2 regions of the Vibrio sp. NH-7 genome follow, and region 2 is predicted to be linked to the other one. Evidence: predicted binding sites of a transcription regulator. Region 2 holds the regulator's gene; the other holds the start of a gene.
What was found. Region 2 encodes PurR, which represses purine synthesis genes. Its sites were predicted from a motif close to TNANGNAAACGTTTNCNTNA; they were not measured.

Region 1 (7,542 bases), 1.3 Mb from region 2:
ACCAGATAGCTCTTCACCTTTGAAGTGTATTTCTGGCTTCTCTGAGTTGATATTCATGTAACAACGCAGCGCATCAATCACTTTCACTTCGTGGCCACGGCTTTCTGCCGCTTCAATTAAACGCTTTGTTGAGTATAAGTTCGCGTTGCGAGACAGAATACCAATTTTCATTATTTGCTTTCCTCGAAAGGGACTAAAAACGATTCAACAGGGTCGACAATGATGCGCTCGTGCATTGCAGTGCGACCTAACAACATGCGAAAAGCCATATTTTCGCGATTAGTTAATGTAATTTCGATTGGCCAACTTTTTCCGCCAATACTCAGTTCTGATTCGATCACGTAGCGTGCTTCTTCATGGCCACCTGAATCGCGAACGATACGCTCATCAATGACTTTCGCTTCACAGACTGTTTCGAATTCCGTGTCATGTTGTTTTGGGTGGATCCAAAAGCGAACCCATAGAGCTTCATCCTTTTTAAAGCTCTCTACTTTGAACGCGTGTAAGCAAGACGTCCTGGCTCCGGTATCAATTTTTGCGTTAATTTCATTAATACCTAAACCTGGCAGGCTAAGAGTTTCTCGCCAGCCGACTAATAGTTTTTCTTTCATCGCAGTAACATATTTTTAGAGAGTATTTAAGATGTTCGGGTGAAGTGAACATCCCCAACATGACCGGTCGAATTTGTGCCGAGTCTTGTGCTTGAAGAGAGTAAGAATGTACCCATAGGCGCTTCAAGGAGGGGGAATTTAGCAACCGAGATTCGGTGTGACTAACGAAAAAAACTCACCGTGACGACAAAGAAAATTTATCAAAAGGAAAGCTGAGGTATTAAAAAAGCCAGCTAATCTGAGCTGGCTTTTTAGATAAGTTTAACTAATGCGAAATGATTTACGCTTTTTCTGGAATAGCTTCTAGTAGAGCGACCATTTGCTCCCAGAATAGGGCAACGGTATCAATCTTCACTTTTTCATCTGGAGAGTGAGGGAACTTGATGGTTGGACCGAAAGAGACCATATCCATGTTCGGGTAAGGTTCTTTAAATAGACCACATTCTAGGCCTGCGTGGATTACCATGATGTTTGGCTTGTGGCCGTAGATGCCTTCGTACATATCACGGAAGATAGCCATGATTTCAGAATCTGCATCCGGTTTCCAGCCAGGGTAAGCGCCAGAGAACTCGATACTTGCACCTGCTAACTCAGCAACTGAAGTCAACATGCCTTCCACTTGCTGACGACCTGAGTCAATAAGAGAACGCACAAGGCAGAGAACTTGAATTTTGTCTTCTTCAGTGGTGATTACACCGACATTCAGAGAAGTTTCAACGACGCCCTCGATTTCATCGCTCATACGGATCACACCATTTGGGCATGCGTTTAGAGCGGCGATGAAGCGTTGCTGATCTGCGATGGTTAAAACTTGAGCATCGGTGTCGATGGCTTCATTAAAAGAAACAATGTCGGTTTCGACTTTACCGAGTTCAGTTTTTAATAGGTTGGTGTAGAACTCAAATAGCTCTGCCAGTTTTGCTTCGTTTTCAGCAGGAACCGCGACAGTGACGAAAGCCTCACGAGGAATCGCATTACGTAGGCTACCACCACGGAACTCCACTAGACGAAGATCAAGCTCTTGGGCGTGACCTGCAAGGAAACGTGCAACCAATTTATTTGCGTTACCACGACCTGTATGAATATCACAGCCAGAGTGACCACCTTTTAGGCCTTTTAGCACTAGTTGACGAGTCACGTAACCTGCTGGGATTGCTTCACGCTTGATATCGAAAGTCATTTCACCGTCGATACCACCCGCACAACCCATGTAGACTTCGCCTTCTTGCTCTGAGTCAGTGTTCAAAAGGATCTCACCTTCCAACCAACCTGCCTCAAGACCAAACGCGCCTGTCATGCCTGCTTCTTCATCAACCGTCAGCAGAACCTCGATTGGACCGTGCTTAATATCTGTAGAGGCAAGTACTGCGAGACACGATGCCATGCCCATGCCATTGTCAGCACCCAGAGTCGTCCCTTTCGCTGTTACCCATTCGCCATCGATATACGGTTGGATTGGATCTTTAGTGAAGTCATGATCGGTGTCTTCATTCTTCTGCGGCACCATATCGATGTGCGCTTGCAGAACGACGCCTTTCTTGTTTTCCATGCCCGGTGTTGCTGGTTTTTTAATGAACACGTTGCCTGTTGGATCACGACGAACGTCTAGACCTTGCTCTGTCGCCCAATTGACAATGTATTGGGCAAGCGCTTCTTCATGTTTAGAAGGGTGAGGGATGGAACAGATCTTATCGAAAAACTGCCATAGTGGAGCAGGTGATAAGTTGCTGATTTCAGAATGGAATTCAGACACGGATGACTCCTTATAAAGAATAATGCCAGATCTTATGACTTCAACATTTCAAATTTCAGATGATTAATCTAGATGTGACCTATTAAGTAGACGCACAGAATAGCACTCTCCGAGATGCGGGTGTAGAGAAAGAAGTGAGGATTTGTTTCGCTGCTATCACAGAATACTGATTTTATCTGCAATGCTTATGTTACCGGACTCTTATCAGGTGTAAGAAACAAAAATAATAAATTGATATAACTGTAATTAAATTACAATATTTGTTTGATCTAAGTCAATTGGTGAACTTTTTGTGACTTTTATCACTTTTGTGCTTGTAATTAAATTTCTTTGGGGTATATTTACACCAACTTCGAAAGCGAAGAGAAAATGCTCAAAGGATGAGTCCGATTTGTCGCCTCCAAGGAACCGAGAAATCAATAGTGTTTATTTAGTTTTCATTGATTTAGAAGGTGATAGTTATGAAAGGTTTACCAAGTGCAGCGTTCTGGCTAAACAGCTCAGTTTACACAGGCAGCTTTACTTACCCAACAAGCTTCGGATACTAATCCAAGTTTGTGACTCTCGAACAAGTTTGTTCACCCCTATATATTGGAATTTTTTTACAGCTCCTATATAGCTGACATGATTCAACCGCCACTCAAATTGAGTGGCGTTTTTTTATCCCTTTTGCTTTCCGATTAAAAAGTGCACACCGATAAAGTGTTTCTTCTATCGCTTTGAGTTCCCTGCATATTATTCGCATAAACACATATTCCCTCCGCGCTTCTTACACAAATCCAACTGGTAATTTTTCTCATAAGTATAAAAAAACACCGAACAGTGTTTTATATGGTTCGCAGTCTTAGTGATTGAATTTTATCGGGTATTTTTACACTAGATTGGTCGGTTGATCTTAAATAGACAAACTGGTTGGTAGAAATGTTGATTAGAGTGTTAATTCTATCTGGAATTTGAAATTTTATAACTTTATAATTCCGGCCAATCGATTACGCAACCGTTTACTTTTTACCCTTTTAGGATTCGATCATGTTCGAAAAACTGTTCAAACTCAGTGAAAACGGCACGAACGTTAAAACTGAGATCATTGCGGGTGTTACCACCTTTTTAACCATGGCCTACATTATCTTTGTTAACCCAGCAATGTTAGCAGATGCAGGTATGGATAAAGGCGCTGTGTTTGTCGCTACCTGTCTTGCTGCGGCAATTGGCTGTTTCATTATGGGTTTTGTTGCGAATTATCCTATCGCGCTTGCTCCAGGTATGGGCTTAAATGCCTTCTTTACCTACGGTGTTGTTCTAGGTATGGGGCATTCATGGCAGGTTGCGCTTGGGGCTGTATTTGTCTCAGGTCTCATCTTCATGGCCTTGAGTATTTTTAAGGTTCGTGAGTGGATCATCAACTCGATCCCGATGTCTCTTCGTACTGGCATTTCTGCAGGTATCGGTTTGTTCTTGGCATTTATCGGCCTGCAAAACTCAGGCATTGTTGTCGACAATCCAGCAACCTTGGTTGGTCTTGGTCATATCACTGGTCTCCAGCCTGCTCTTGCTGCTCTTGGCTTCTTTTTGACCATTGGTCTTGTCTACCGAGGCGTTCGTGGCGCGGTAATGATTGCAATTTTGATCATTACAGTGATTGGTTTGATGTTGGGTGATGTTCAGTGGGGCGGTATTATGTCTACGCCACCAAGTGTTGCACCAACATTCATGCAAATGAACATCGCTGATGTCTTCGAGGTGGGTATGATTTCTGTGGTGTTCGCATTCCTGTTCGTTGACCTATTCGATACGGCAGGTACTCTGGTTGGCGTTGCGCAAAAAGCGGACCTTATTAAAGAAGATGGCAAATTACCGCGTTTAAGCAAAGCGTTACTGGCTGATTCTACCGCGACGTCAGTTGGTGCGATGATTGGTACATCAAGTACAACATCGTACGTTGAATCAACAGCTGGTGTGGCTGCTGGTGGTCGTACTGGTCTTACTGCTGTCGTAGTAGGGGTATTGTTCCTTCTGGCTCTTTTCTTCTCACCATTGGCGGGCATGATCCCAGCTTACGCAACAGCGGGTGCGCTATTCTACGTTGCGATCCTAATGATGTCTGGATTGGTAAGTGTTGACTGGCGTGATCTAACAGAAGCGGCTCCAGTCGTAGTGACTTGTCTTCTAATGCCATTAACTTACTCAATTGCTGAAGGTATCGCGCTTGGCTTTATCTCTTACGCAGCGATTAAACTGTTGAGTGGCCGTGGTCGTGAAGTTTCAATCAGTGTGTGGGTTCTTTCTGCAGTCTTCATTCTTAAGTACTTGTTTGCTTAATTAGACTTACCTATCACATTTTTGAGCATCGCTATGGCTGTTTCTCTGCTGTAGCGATGTTTTTTCGTTTTGAGGAGAGGTTAATCATTGGTATTACCAGTCTCATCCGTTAAAATAAACGTTTGCGTAGCTTTTCCCCAACTTGCTAAAGCACTCCAAACCGACAGTCACGCTTTGTGGGGATGCGGATTTTTCAAATTATTAGGTTATTACAATGGCTAAGAAATTCATTATCACATGGGACCAAATGCACACATTCTGTCGTGAGTTGGCTGAGAAGCAGATGCCAGCGGAGCAGTGGAAAGGTATTTGGGCAGTAAGCCGTGGTGGTTTAGTTCCAGGGGCAATTCTTGCTCGTGAGCTCGGTATTCGTCACGTTGATACGATTTGTATCTCAAGCTATGACCACGACCACCAACGTGATATGACTGTTGTAAAAGCACCTGAAGGTGACGGCGAAGGCTTCCTGATCGTGGAAGACCTAGTGGACAGTGGTGATACCGCACGTAAGTTACGTGAAATGTACCCGAAAGCAAAATTGATTGCTGTTTGTGCAAAACCTGCTGGAGTAGAACTGCTAGACGATTACGTGGTAGATATTGCTCAAGATACATGGATTGAGCAGCCATGGGACATGTCTATCCAGTACGTTGAGCCAATCAACCGCAAACAAAAGTAATCAAAATGGCACAATGCCGCTGATTCTTGATAAATGGCCCTTTATTGGGCCATTTTTTTTTATACAATTTAGAAAAGCACATTTACTAGGTTAAGCCCATGTCTGAGGAAGTCAGCAAGAATCTCTCTGAAACGTTGTTTGCGAATCATAAGCAAGCGAAAGAAACCTCGGAACTGACTCGATATATGCCAAGTAGCCAGAGCTTCTTGGATGAAAAGCGTGAGAGTGACGGATACAAGTGGTATCGAAATTTGCGTCGAATGCAATGGACGTGGCAAGGCTTAGATCCAATCGAGATTGAAGCAGTGCTTGCCAAAATCGCAGCTTCGAAGCATTCCCGAACTCATGAAGAGTGGTTAGACACCGTCATGGGGTATCACAGTGGCAACTGGACCTACGAGTGGACGAAGCTCGGCATGCTTCACCAAAAGCGTTCATCGCAACTGAAGGGCGAAGAAGCGGCTGATGAGCTTTTTAATGCGTCACTCTGTTTTAGCATTGCCGGCTATCCGCATCTAAAAAACGATAATCTGGCGACTCAGGCGCAAGTTTTAGCAAGTTCTGCATATACCGAAGCGACCAAGAAGACGAAGTACATCGTAAAGCGGTTAGAGATCCCTTATCAGAAAAAAAGCATTATTGCTCACCTTCACCTTACCAGTACCGAAAAGCCGCAACCTGTGGTGATTGTGAGTGCTGGGCTGGACAGTTTGCAAACCGACTTGTGGACCGTTTTCCGTGACCATCTTGCGAAGAAAAATATCGCGATGTTAACCGTCGATATGCCTTCGATTGGGCACAATACGCACTGGAACTTAACCGAAGACACGTCAGTATTGCACCAAGCTGTGCTCAATGAGCTGTACTCCATTCCTTGGGTCGATCATCACAGAGTAGGGCTGATTGGTTTTCGCTTTGGTGGTAATGCGATGGTCCGCCTTTCATTTTTGGAGCAAGATAAAATCAAGGCGTGTGTTTCGATGGGAGCACCGATCCATGATGTCTTGTCATCACCCGATAAGCTCAAGAGTATGCCGAAGATGTACCTTGATGTGCTGGCGTCGCGTTTAGGCAAAAATGCAGTGGATATTCATAGCCTGTCGAGTCAACTGATGGCTTGGTCGTTGAAAGTGCAGGGGATATTGTCTAGCCGTAAAACTCGTGTCCCTATTTTGGCGATGAGCTTAGAAGGAGATCCTGTTTCCCCTTATAGCGATAATCAGATGGTTGCTCTGTATAGCGACTACGGTAAAGCGAAGAAAATCAGTGCAAAAACAATTACACAAGGATATGAGCAATCCCTCGATTTAGCGATTAAGTGGCTAGAAGATGAGCTAATGAGATGACATCTCAAGTATTTTAGACGACACTGATATTAGGCTGTACCTAGACTAACAAGTCCTGGAATCAGCCTTTTATAATAATTTCAGTGATGAATATGGAGATTCATAATGTCTGATACTACAAAAAAGCCGACTCACTATCGTTTGGTTTCCGTTATGAGGGCGATTGGACCTTATTTACGCGAATCACAGTGTGAAGAAGGGGCTTATTTGTTTGATTGCTTGTCTGTTTGTGTAGACGATAAAAAGTCACCAGAAAAAAGAGAGTTTTGGGGGTGGTGGTTAGAGCTCAATCTACAAGATGGTGTATTCCAAGCACGCTATCGCACTGGGCTTTACGATGTGACTGGAGATTGGCAAGAAAAGAGCATACCGAAAAAAGTGGTCGAGGACGTCAACCGTACTCAAGTGGCGTTTCATGACAAGCTCGTCGAAACCTTGAAAAGTCAATTTGCACTAGAGGTTCAAATGCACGAAGAATCTGTCGAATTCGTCTGATTTTCATCGTTTACCCTCTACCAACAACAAAAAGGCGCGTTTTCGCGCCTTTTCTACTTGTGAATTTACCATTTGATTGCTAAAACATCAGGTCTAATCAATCTTCAGCGTCTTGTTGTGACTGCGTCGATTGTGACGGTTTGTATTTATTTCATAGTAGAAAGGCAATGAATCAAGAAAGCGGAAAAGTACTACAGCCACAGACTGTGGTAGTGAAACTAGGTACTAGTGTATTAACTGGTGGAACGCTGGCGTTAGACCGAGCTCATATGGTTGAGTTGGTTCGTCAATGCGCTGAGCTAAAAAAACAAGGCCACTCAGTGGTGATGGTTTCGTCTG
Region 2 (7,542 bases):
AGGCGCTTCCTGAAGCGCTCCGAGAACTCAATCAAGACGTTCGTTTAGCGTTGCCCGCTTATCGAAATGTAAAAGGGATAGAGCAAGCGCAAGTCATTCTGGAAACACAGCTAGAGCACTGGCCGCATACCTCGTATAAAGTTCGTGAACTGTCGATTTCTGGTGTTGTTGTTTATGCGATCGATTGTCCTCAATATTTTGACCGTCCTGAAATGTACGCTGAAAATAACCAAGCTTACTCCGACAATGGTGAGCGATTTGCCTTTTTCAGCGCTGCGTCTCTAGATATGCTGCAAAAGCTTGATTTTCAACCGCATATTGTTCACGCCAATGATTGGCACACTGGACTGGTCCCGTTTTTGCTTACACATCGTTATGGCTCTTGTCCATTTTTCGCTAAAACTAAAAGTGTTTTATCGATTCACAATGCAGTCTTTAAAGGTGTGTTTAGCTATGATGAGTTGCAATGCCTACCTGAGTTTCATGCTCGTTACGCACCTGATGCGGCGGTGAGCCCTTCGCACGTCACTATGCTAAAAGCTGGGGTGCTAAATGCAGATAAAATTAATGCTGTGAGTCCTAGCTACGCAAACGAACTGAAAACCGAACTGGGTAGCCATGGCATGGCCGCCGAGTTTCAGCGTCGTGCGGATGATCTAGTGGGGATTCTAAATGGTTGTGACTATTCTGCTTGGAATCCAGAAACGGACGCATACCTGCCTGCCAACTATCGAGCTAACCGCCAAAGTATGGTTAGGGGTAAGCGAGCGTGTAAGCGCAGTTTGCAGGAAACGGTAGGGCTGGCTGAAAAAGATGTCGCTATGTATGGAATGGTGTGTCGCCTTACCAATCAAAAAGGTGTGCATTACCTATTGCCTATCCTGTCACAGTTTTTGAAGCACGATGTTCAACTTGTCATTGTTGGTACCGGTGACCCAGTATTGGCTTCGCGCCTGAAAGAGGTGGAAGCGCTGTTCAGTGACAAGTTCAAGTTTGTCGAGGCCTATGACAATGGGTTAGCTCACTTAGTTGAAGCGGGTTCGGATTTCTTCTTGATGCCTTCGGAGTTTGAGCCTTGTGGTTTAAACCAAATCTATAGTATGGCTTATGGCACTTTGCCTATCGTCCGAGGTGTTGGAGGGCTGAAAGATAGCGTTAACGACTACGATGAGAACCCTGCGAGCGCAACGGGGTTTGTATTCGATGAGCCTGAACCGATTGCGTTGCTTCTTGTTTTACAGCGCTCGTTATTGCTTTACGCACAACAACCTAACGAAGTAAAACGCGTGCAACTATACGCAATGGAGCAAAATTTCTGCTGGAGCAAAGCGGCGGATGAGTATTTGACGCTTTATCACAGTGCGCTTAATAGCTAACGGAACAAGCTAAGTATATTGAGGCGTCGTATGACGCCTTTTTTTGTATTTTTTCAATTTTAGACAAGATAAGTAACACGAAATGACATAAGCTGAATTAAAATTGCATTAGTTTGTGCTAATCTTCTGCTTCCAAGTTATTCCAGTAAGAAACTCTGAACGTCACTATGAACTCTGAAATGCTATTTCACAAAACATTTGAACACCCAACAAGCAATGAGTGGGTGGTTTTTGTGCATGGAGCCGGAGGCAGTTCGTCTATTTGGTTCAAACAAATCAAAGCGTACAAGCAGCACTTCAATTTGTTGCTCATAGACCTAAGAGGGCACGGGCGATCAAATCAGCTGCTAAAGGAGATCATGGCGAACCGCTACACGTTTAAGGCGGTCACGCAAGACATTCTCCAAGTTCTGGATCATCTCAAGATTCGATCAGCACACTTCGTTGGGATGTCTTTAGGCACGATCATCGTAAGAAATATCGCAGAGCTTGCTTCGGAGCGAGTGAAATCCATGGTGCTGGGTGGGGCAGTAACACGCCTGAATACGCGTTCACAAGTGTTGGTGCGTCTGGGCAACTTATGTAAACACATCGTGCCTTATATGTGGTTATACAGCTTGTTTGCTTATATTGTAATGCCACAGCGTACACAGAAAGAATCACGTCACCTGTTTATCCGCGAAGCCAAAAAACTGTGTCAGAAAGAGTTTAAGCGCTGGTTTATACTCACGGCAGAAGTAAACCCATTAATGAAGTATTTCAAAGATAGAGAATTGCCAATTCCGACGCTGTATCTAATGGGAGAGCGAGACTACATGTTTATTAAGCCAGTGAAAGAGATGGTTGCCGTTCACCAACAGAGTCAATTGCTTGAGATTCCTGATTGTGGACATGTATGTAATGTAGAGCGTCCGGAAGAGTTCAATCAGCATTCGATTGCCTTTATACAACAGCAAATTAAGGCGACTTAATCTGCCGCGGTGCCGCATTGCCAGCAAACCCCAAATTGTGATTCGTTGACTTCTCCACATTGACTGCAGTGCCAGTCACTACCATTTTGCATTGTCCTAAATTGGTCGATGATCTCATTCGCCTTATTGCACTTATTTGGTTCTAAAAGCCAAACATAAGGCTCGCTGTTTTCACCAAATGGGACTTCTCCCTGCAACCCGAATATCCCTTCACCACGGACTTCACAGCTGTGTCTTGAGACTTTAAAAGCTCACAGACAATGTGAGCTTCGGGGGGATTACTCGCTGAGTAGATTTTCATGACGCCGAGCCATTTTGTGCGGATGGCGATGATTTAATTTTATTCATGACCCATTTCGCAATGACTGGGAAAAGACCCAGTAAAGCAAATGACGCTAAGACAGAAGGCGAGACAATGCCAGAAAGGCTCTCGATTTGCGCTAACTGAGTACCCGCATTTAAGTAAACGGCTGTGCCGGGTAACATACCTAGTTGGCTGACAAAATAGAATCGAGCTACCGAAATAGGCGTTAATCCCATGAGTAAATTAATAAGAAAGAAAGGGAAGACAGGAATCAACCTTAGTGAGAATAGATAAAACGCCCCATCACGCTCTACACCTTGGTTAATCGCACTCAGCTTATCGCCAAACTTTCCTTGCACCCAGTCTCGCAATAGGAAACGGCTGCTTAAAAAGGCGAGCGTGGCACCAATGGTGCTGGCGAAAGAGACCAACAGCAAACTTGTCCAAAACCCAAAGAGCGCAGCGCCCAGAAGCGTAACAACGGCTGCTCCAGGAATGGAAAACGCGGTTATGGCGACGTAGGCGAAAAAGTAAGTCAATGCGGCGAAGACGAAGTTTTCGCTGATGTAATCTGAGAGTGCAAGCTGCTGAGCTTTCGCATTTTCAAGCGTCAGGTATTGTCCAAAGTTCATCGCCAGAAAGGCGATAAGCGCAACTAAGACTATCCCCAAGATCAATTTTTTATTCATAATCGCGTCCTTTAATACTCTTCGCAAGGATAACTCTGACCCTATAGTTACATACTTAAGTTAGTATAGGGAATGATTGATATAGACAATAAGAACGAGAGCGAGAAGAAAATATTTCCTTAGAGACTAAAAAAGCCAGCAAGTGCTGGCTTTTTCATCGATTGATTGAGCTAGTTGCTCAATTTATTCAGTAGTTCTTGTCTTCGGCTTTGTGGTATAACAGACCAATGTGTGCCCCTGATTGCTCCCTCTAGTGCCCACAGCAGTTCAACGCTCACTTCTGCTGAGTGTGTCGATTGAATCGCCTTGTACGCTTTAACAGCGCCCGCTTCTTCTAAAGATTCGACATCGTCAATCCCGGCTTTCTTTAGCATTCTTTCCGTTGCCAAGCGCAGGTTGGGTAGGTCTTTCAAGCGATTTGGTTTCGCTTTCGATTGTACTTTTTTCTCTTCTTTTGCTGCGATCAGCGCTTGTCTTGCCAATGCCAGTGTTTTTTCATTGTCTGAGGAAATGTCATCGCTTAAAGCAAAATATTTAGTCACAACGGGAAAACCACGTTTTTTGTAGACGTAGGGTTCCAAAGAAAGGGCATTGCACTGTTTGATTAACTGAGCATCCGCTCTTACATGAAGCTTATCGTTGACCACTAAAGCAAACATCGTCTCATCTGCGAATATGCCGAAGCCGCCAAACATTGAACGAGACTTAATTTGACCAAGTTGCTCAAATAGTCTCATTGAGTCTTTAAGTATTGGTTTATCCATGCTGTATTTTCTCGGTGTATATGTATACGCCACCAATTCAGGTCCGAGAGATTAGCAAAATAATGCAGAAATTTTGTCAGTAAGGTGTCATACAAGAAAACACTTCGTAAAATCTCGACGAATTCCATGTCTGCTCATACTCAGTATTGAGACGCGTCCAGTTTACGAGAAAGCTTAATGTACTAGTTTTGCATTTTTGCCATCGGCAACCCCGCTACCTTGTATAAGTATACTTAAGGCCGGAGGCTTTGCGTCCCATCCTTTCGAAATGGTTTGCCCTGTTCGTGGCATTGATCGAACAAGTTAAGAATAAATAATATTTGAGGTAAGTATCACACTTGTAGTGAGTAAATGTGATCTTAGTCCAGTAATTTGGCGGGTTATATGCGCCTGACTGATAATTAATCAAAGAGTCAGGCGCTGAGTGATGATGTTATTTGTTGAGGTTGCGCACGGTACAGCGCTCGACAATTTCAGGGTGCATCTCAAACACTCGCTTGTCGTGTTCTTTGTCCTTGATACGCTCTAACAAAATTTCGAACGCGTTCTTACCGACACGTCGTTTCGGTTGGTGAACAGTCGTGAGCGGTGGAGAGAAGTATTCCGCTAACTCGATGTTGTCGTAACCAATAATGGACATATCTTCTGGAATGCGGATACCTTTTTGTTGTAGGCGGCTCATTAGACCCAGTGCCATCGTATCATTGAAGCAGAAAACGGCACTCGGGCGTTTATCCATTGCAACAATCTTGTCTGCGGCTAGGACTGCAGTGTCACATTCAAAGTTACCTTCAAGGATCCAGTCTTCATCAACTGCCAAGTTCGCTTCGTTCATTGCTCGCTTGAAGCCTGCGATACGCTCCTGACATGCTGCTTTTTCGAAGTGCCCGCTCAAACAAGCAATATCTTTGTGGCCACGCTCAATCAGGTATTTAGTCGCTAGATAGCCGCCTTCTTCTGAGTTGTCGATGATTTTGTCAGCTTGTGAGCTCTCAGGACCCCAGTCCATGACCACTTTAGGAATGTCTTTATGACGGTCAAGCATTTCGCTGAGTTCTTCTGTGAGGTCAGAACACATTACCAAGATGCCGTCTACGCGCTTTTCTGCAAGCATGCGGATATAATCGCGTTGCTTCTCATAGATGCCGCCGGTATTACACAAAATCAGCGTGTAACCTTGGCGGTAACAGTAACTCTCAACACCATCAATAACTTCTGAAAAGAAGAGGTTTGTTGATTGAGTCACCAGCATGCCAATCGTTCGTGTTGTATTACACTTTAAGCTTCGAGCAACGGCACTAGGCGCATAGTTTAGCTCTGTTACTGCTTCCATGACCTTTTCTTGGGTCGCTTCGGCAACAAAACGCGTTTTATTAATTACGTGAGATACAGTAGTTGTTGATACGCCGGCTAAGCGCGCTACGTCTTTTATGGTGGCCATAAGGTTTTGTCCTGTCGATGACTGCCACGAAACAATATTCCTAAGTGTAGGATAATCTGGCAGAAAGTATCAGAAACACAAAAACCGCTTATAATTAGCGGTTTGTATTTAATTCGTTCATTTTTATCGTTTGCGGTCACGATTCTAGACCGCAAACAAACTAAGCGCAAATAAAAACGTTTTTGTTCCCTGCTCGTGGTCACAAAAGCTCGTATTTATTCGCCTTTTAGGTAGCGAGAGTCAAGTTCCATAAACGCAACCATTAACATCACAATGGCAGAGTAGAATCCGAAATCATCTAAAGCTTTGCACTTAGCGGCGAACTTTGGCACCCAATTAAGTAGTGCGTGGTTGATGAACTTGTCTTGCTCTTCAAGTGCGTTTTCCATTTCACCATCACTTTCAAGCTCATTCGAGCGAATAATCAGATTACCAAGGAAGTCGAGTTCAATCGCGATATGATCCGCAGGTTCGTTTAGGCTTTCATCAACTTGGACGCCATGCTTTTGCATTAGTGCTTCCATTTCTCTTGCTGGCTCGTCATTAAGTAGTCCGCTTTTGCCCACATACATAGAGGCATATGGAAGGGCAGAGTCTCTGTCTGATTTAAGGAACAAGTCGCAAAAATCTGCGGCTAACTCAAGTTGCGCGTCTTCACGGTCCATAAGTCGATTTAGTGCATCAACTAAGTTGTCGACAGAAGGTTTTAGGTCTGGGTTGTCGCCAAGCCCAGAGAGAAACGAACGAATCTCGGCTGAATGGTATTGGTCTAACGCCTCTTGAGTGAGCTCTTTCGCCAATAAGCTCGATAGCCACCAATAGATTTCCGCGCGTTTTTCATTGAATGATTTAATTTCTTGCATTAGGTCAGGCTCCTAAAATAACTGCGTTTAGTGTACCCAATAAAGATGAACAGCGATAATGTCAGCTGTATAGAATTGAGTCTAAAAATGGAAAAATATGAACAGATGACCTAGGTTTGTCTTGAATCAAGAAAAAATCATCTTTCTTGGTTTTAAAGTAACAAATACTAGAAATGTTACTGTTTATGAATAGAATACTCGTTAGAACGATGACCAATGTAAATAAGTGGTGTAAATGAGCTATCACGTATTAGTTGTAGAAGATGACGCAGTAACTCGCAGCAAGCTAGTTGGTTACTTTCAGAATGAAGGTTACCACGTAAGCGAAGCCGAAAGTGGCGAGCAAATGCGTGATTCACTACAAAACAATGCGATAGATTTAGTGATGTTGGATATCAATCTTCCTGGAGAGGATGGTTTGATGCTAACACGCGAACTTCGCAGTCAGTCAGACATTGGGATTATCCTGGTTACAGGACGCACGGATAGCATTGATAAGATTGTCGGTCTAGAAATGGGCGCCGACGATTATGTCACAAAACCATTTGAGCTAAGAGAGTTGTTAGTTCGTGTCAAAAACTTGCTGTGGCGTATTTCGGCAGCGCGCAATTCATCAGGCACGGTCGATGCAGACAAACAAGATGGCAACATAGTACGCTTTGGTGAGTGGACATTTGATGTTCAACGACGAGCGTTAAGTCGTGCTGGTGAACCAGTGAAGTTGACTAAAGCTGAGTATGAACTGCTGGTTGCGCTGTCGTCTTACCCAAATCAAGTATTGAGCCGTGAGCGCATTTTGAACATGATTAGCCATCGAGTGGATGCACCAAACGATCGTACGATCGATGTTCTCATTCGTCGCATGCGCGCTAAGATGGAATTTGATCCTAAGAACCCTCAAATTTTTGTGACGGTTCACGGTGAAGGTTACATGTTTGCTGGGGACTAACCCTTGAATTGAGTAAAAAACCGAGGCATGTACCTCGGTTTTTTTGTTTTATAGTTGGCTTTCTGGAGCTTCGATGACGTGTTGTTCCTCATACTCCGACGCCCAATCTCTGAGTTTTTGCCACAAGATTCCTAGTGTCTCATGCCAGTAGCGTTCGGTTTGCTCTAGGTAGACTGCCTTGGGTG

Region 1: a site for PurR is predicted at 3,354-3,373, ahead of ACUALS_RS10910 (NCS2 family permease). Genes of this name have one in related genera too.

What each region holds. Positions count from the first base shown of each region.
Region 1 covers NZ_CM132187.1:2,348,259-2,355,800, reverse strand. The annotation lists gene rimK (30S ribosomal protein S6--L-glutamate ligase) at 1-171, opposite strand, end outside; gene ACUALS_RS10920 (ATP-dependent zinc protease family protein) at 171-611, opposite strand; gene ACUALS_RS10915 (aminoacyl-histidine dipeptidase) at 892-2,364, opposite strand; gene ACUALS_RS10910 (NCS2 family permease) at 3,394-4,683, shown strand; gene ACUALS_RS10905 (xanthine phosphoribosyltransferase) at 4,898-5,362, shown strand; gene frsA (esterase FrsA) at 5,461-6,708, shown strand; gene crl (sigma factor-binding protein Crl) at 6,814-7,203, shown strand; gene proB (glutamate 5-kinase) at 7,371-7,542, shown strand, end outside.
Region 2 covers NZ_CM132187.1:1,066,577-1,074,118, forward strand. The annotation lists gene glgA (glycogen synthase GlgA) at 1-1,376, shown strand, start outside; gene ACUALS_RS05075 (alpha/beta fold hydrolase) at 1,544-2,347, shown strand; partial or broken gene ACUALS_RS05080 (putative signal transducing protein) at 2,344-2,648, opposite strand; gene ACUALS_RS05085 (TVP38/TMEM64 family protein) at 2,645-3,340, opposite strand; gene ACUALS_RS05090 (TfoX/Sxy family DNA transformation protein) at 3,511-4,104, opposite strand; cyclic di-GMP riboswitch class I at 4,306-4,392, opposite strand; gene purR (HTH-type transcriptional repressor PurR) at 4,538-5,545, opposite strand; gene torD (molecular chaperone TorD) at 5,761-6,408, opposite strand; gene torR (two-component system response regulator TorR) at 6,644-7,357, shown strand; gene elyC (envelope biogenesis factor ElyC) at 7,406-7,542, opposite strand, start outside.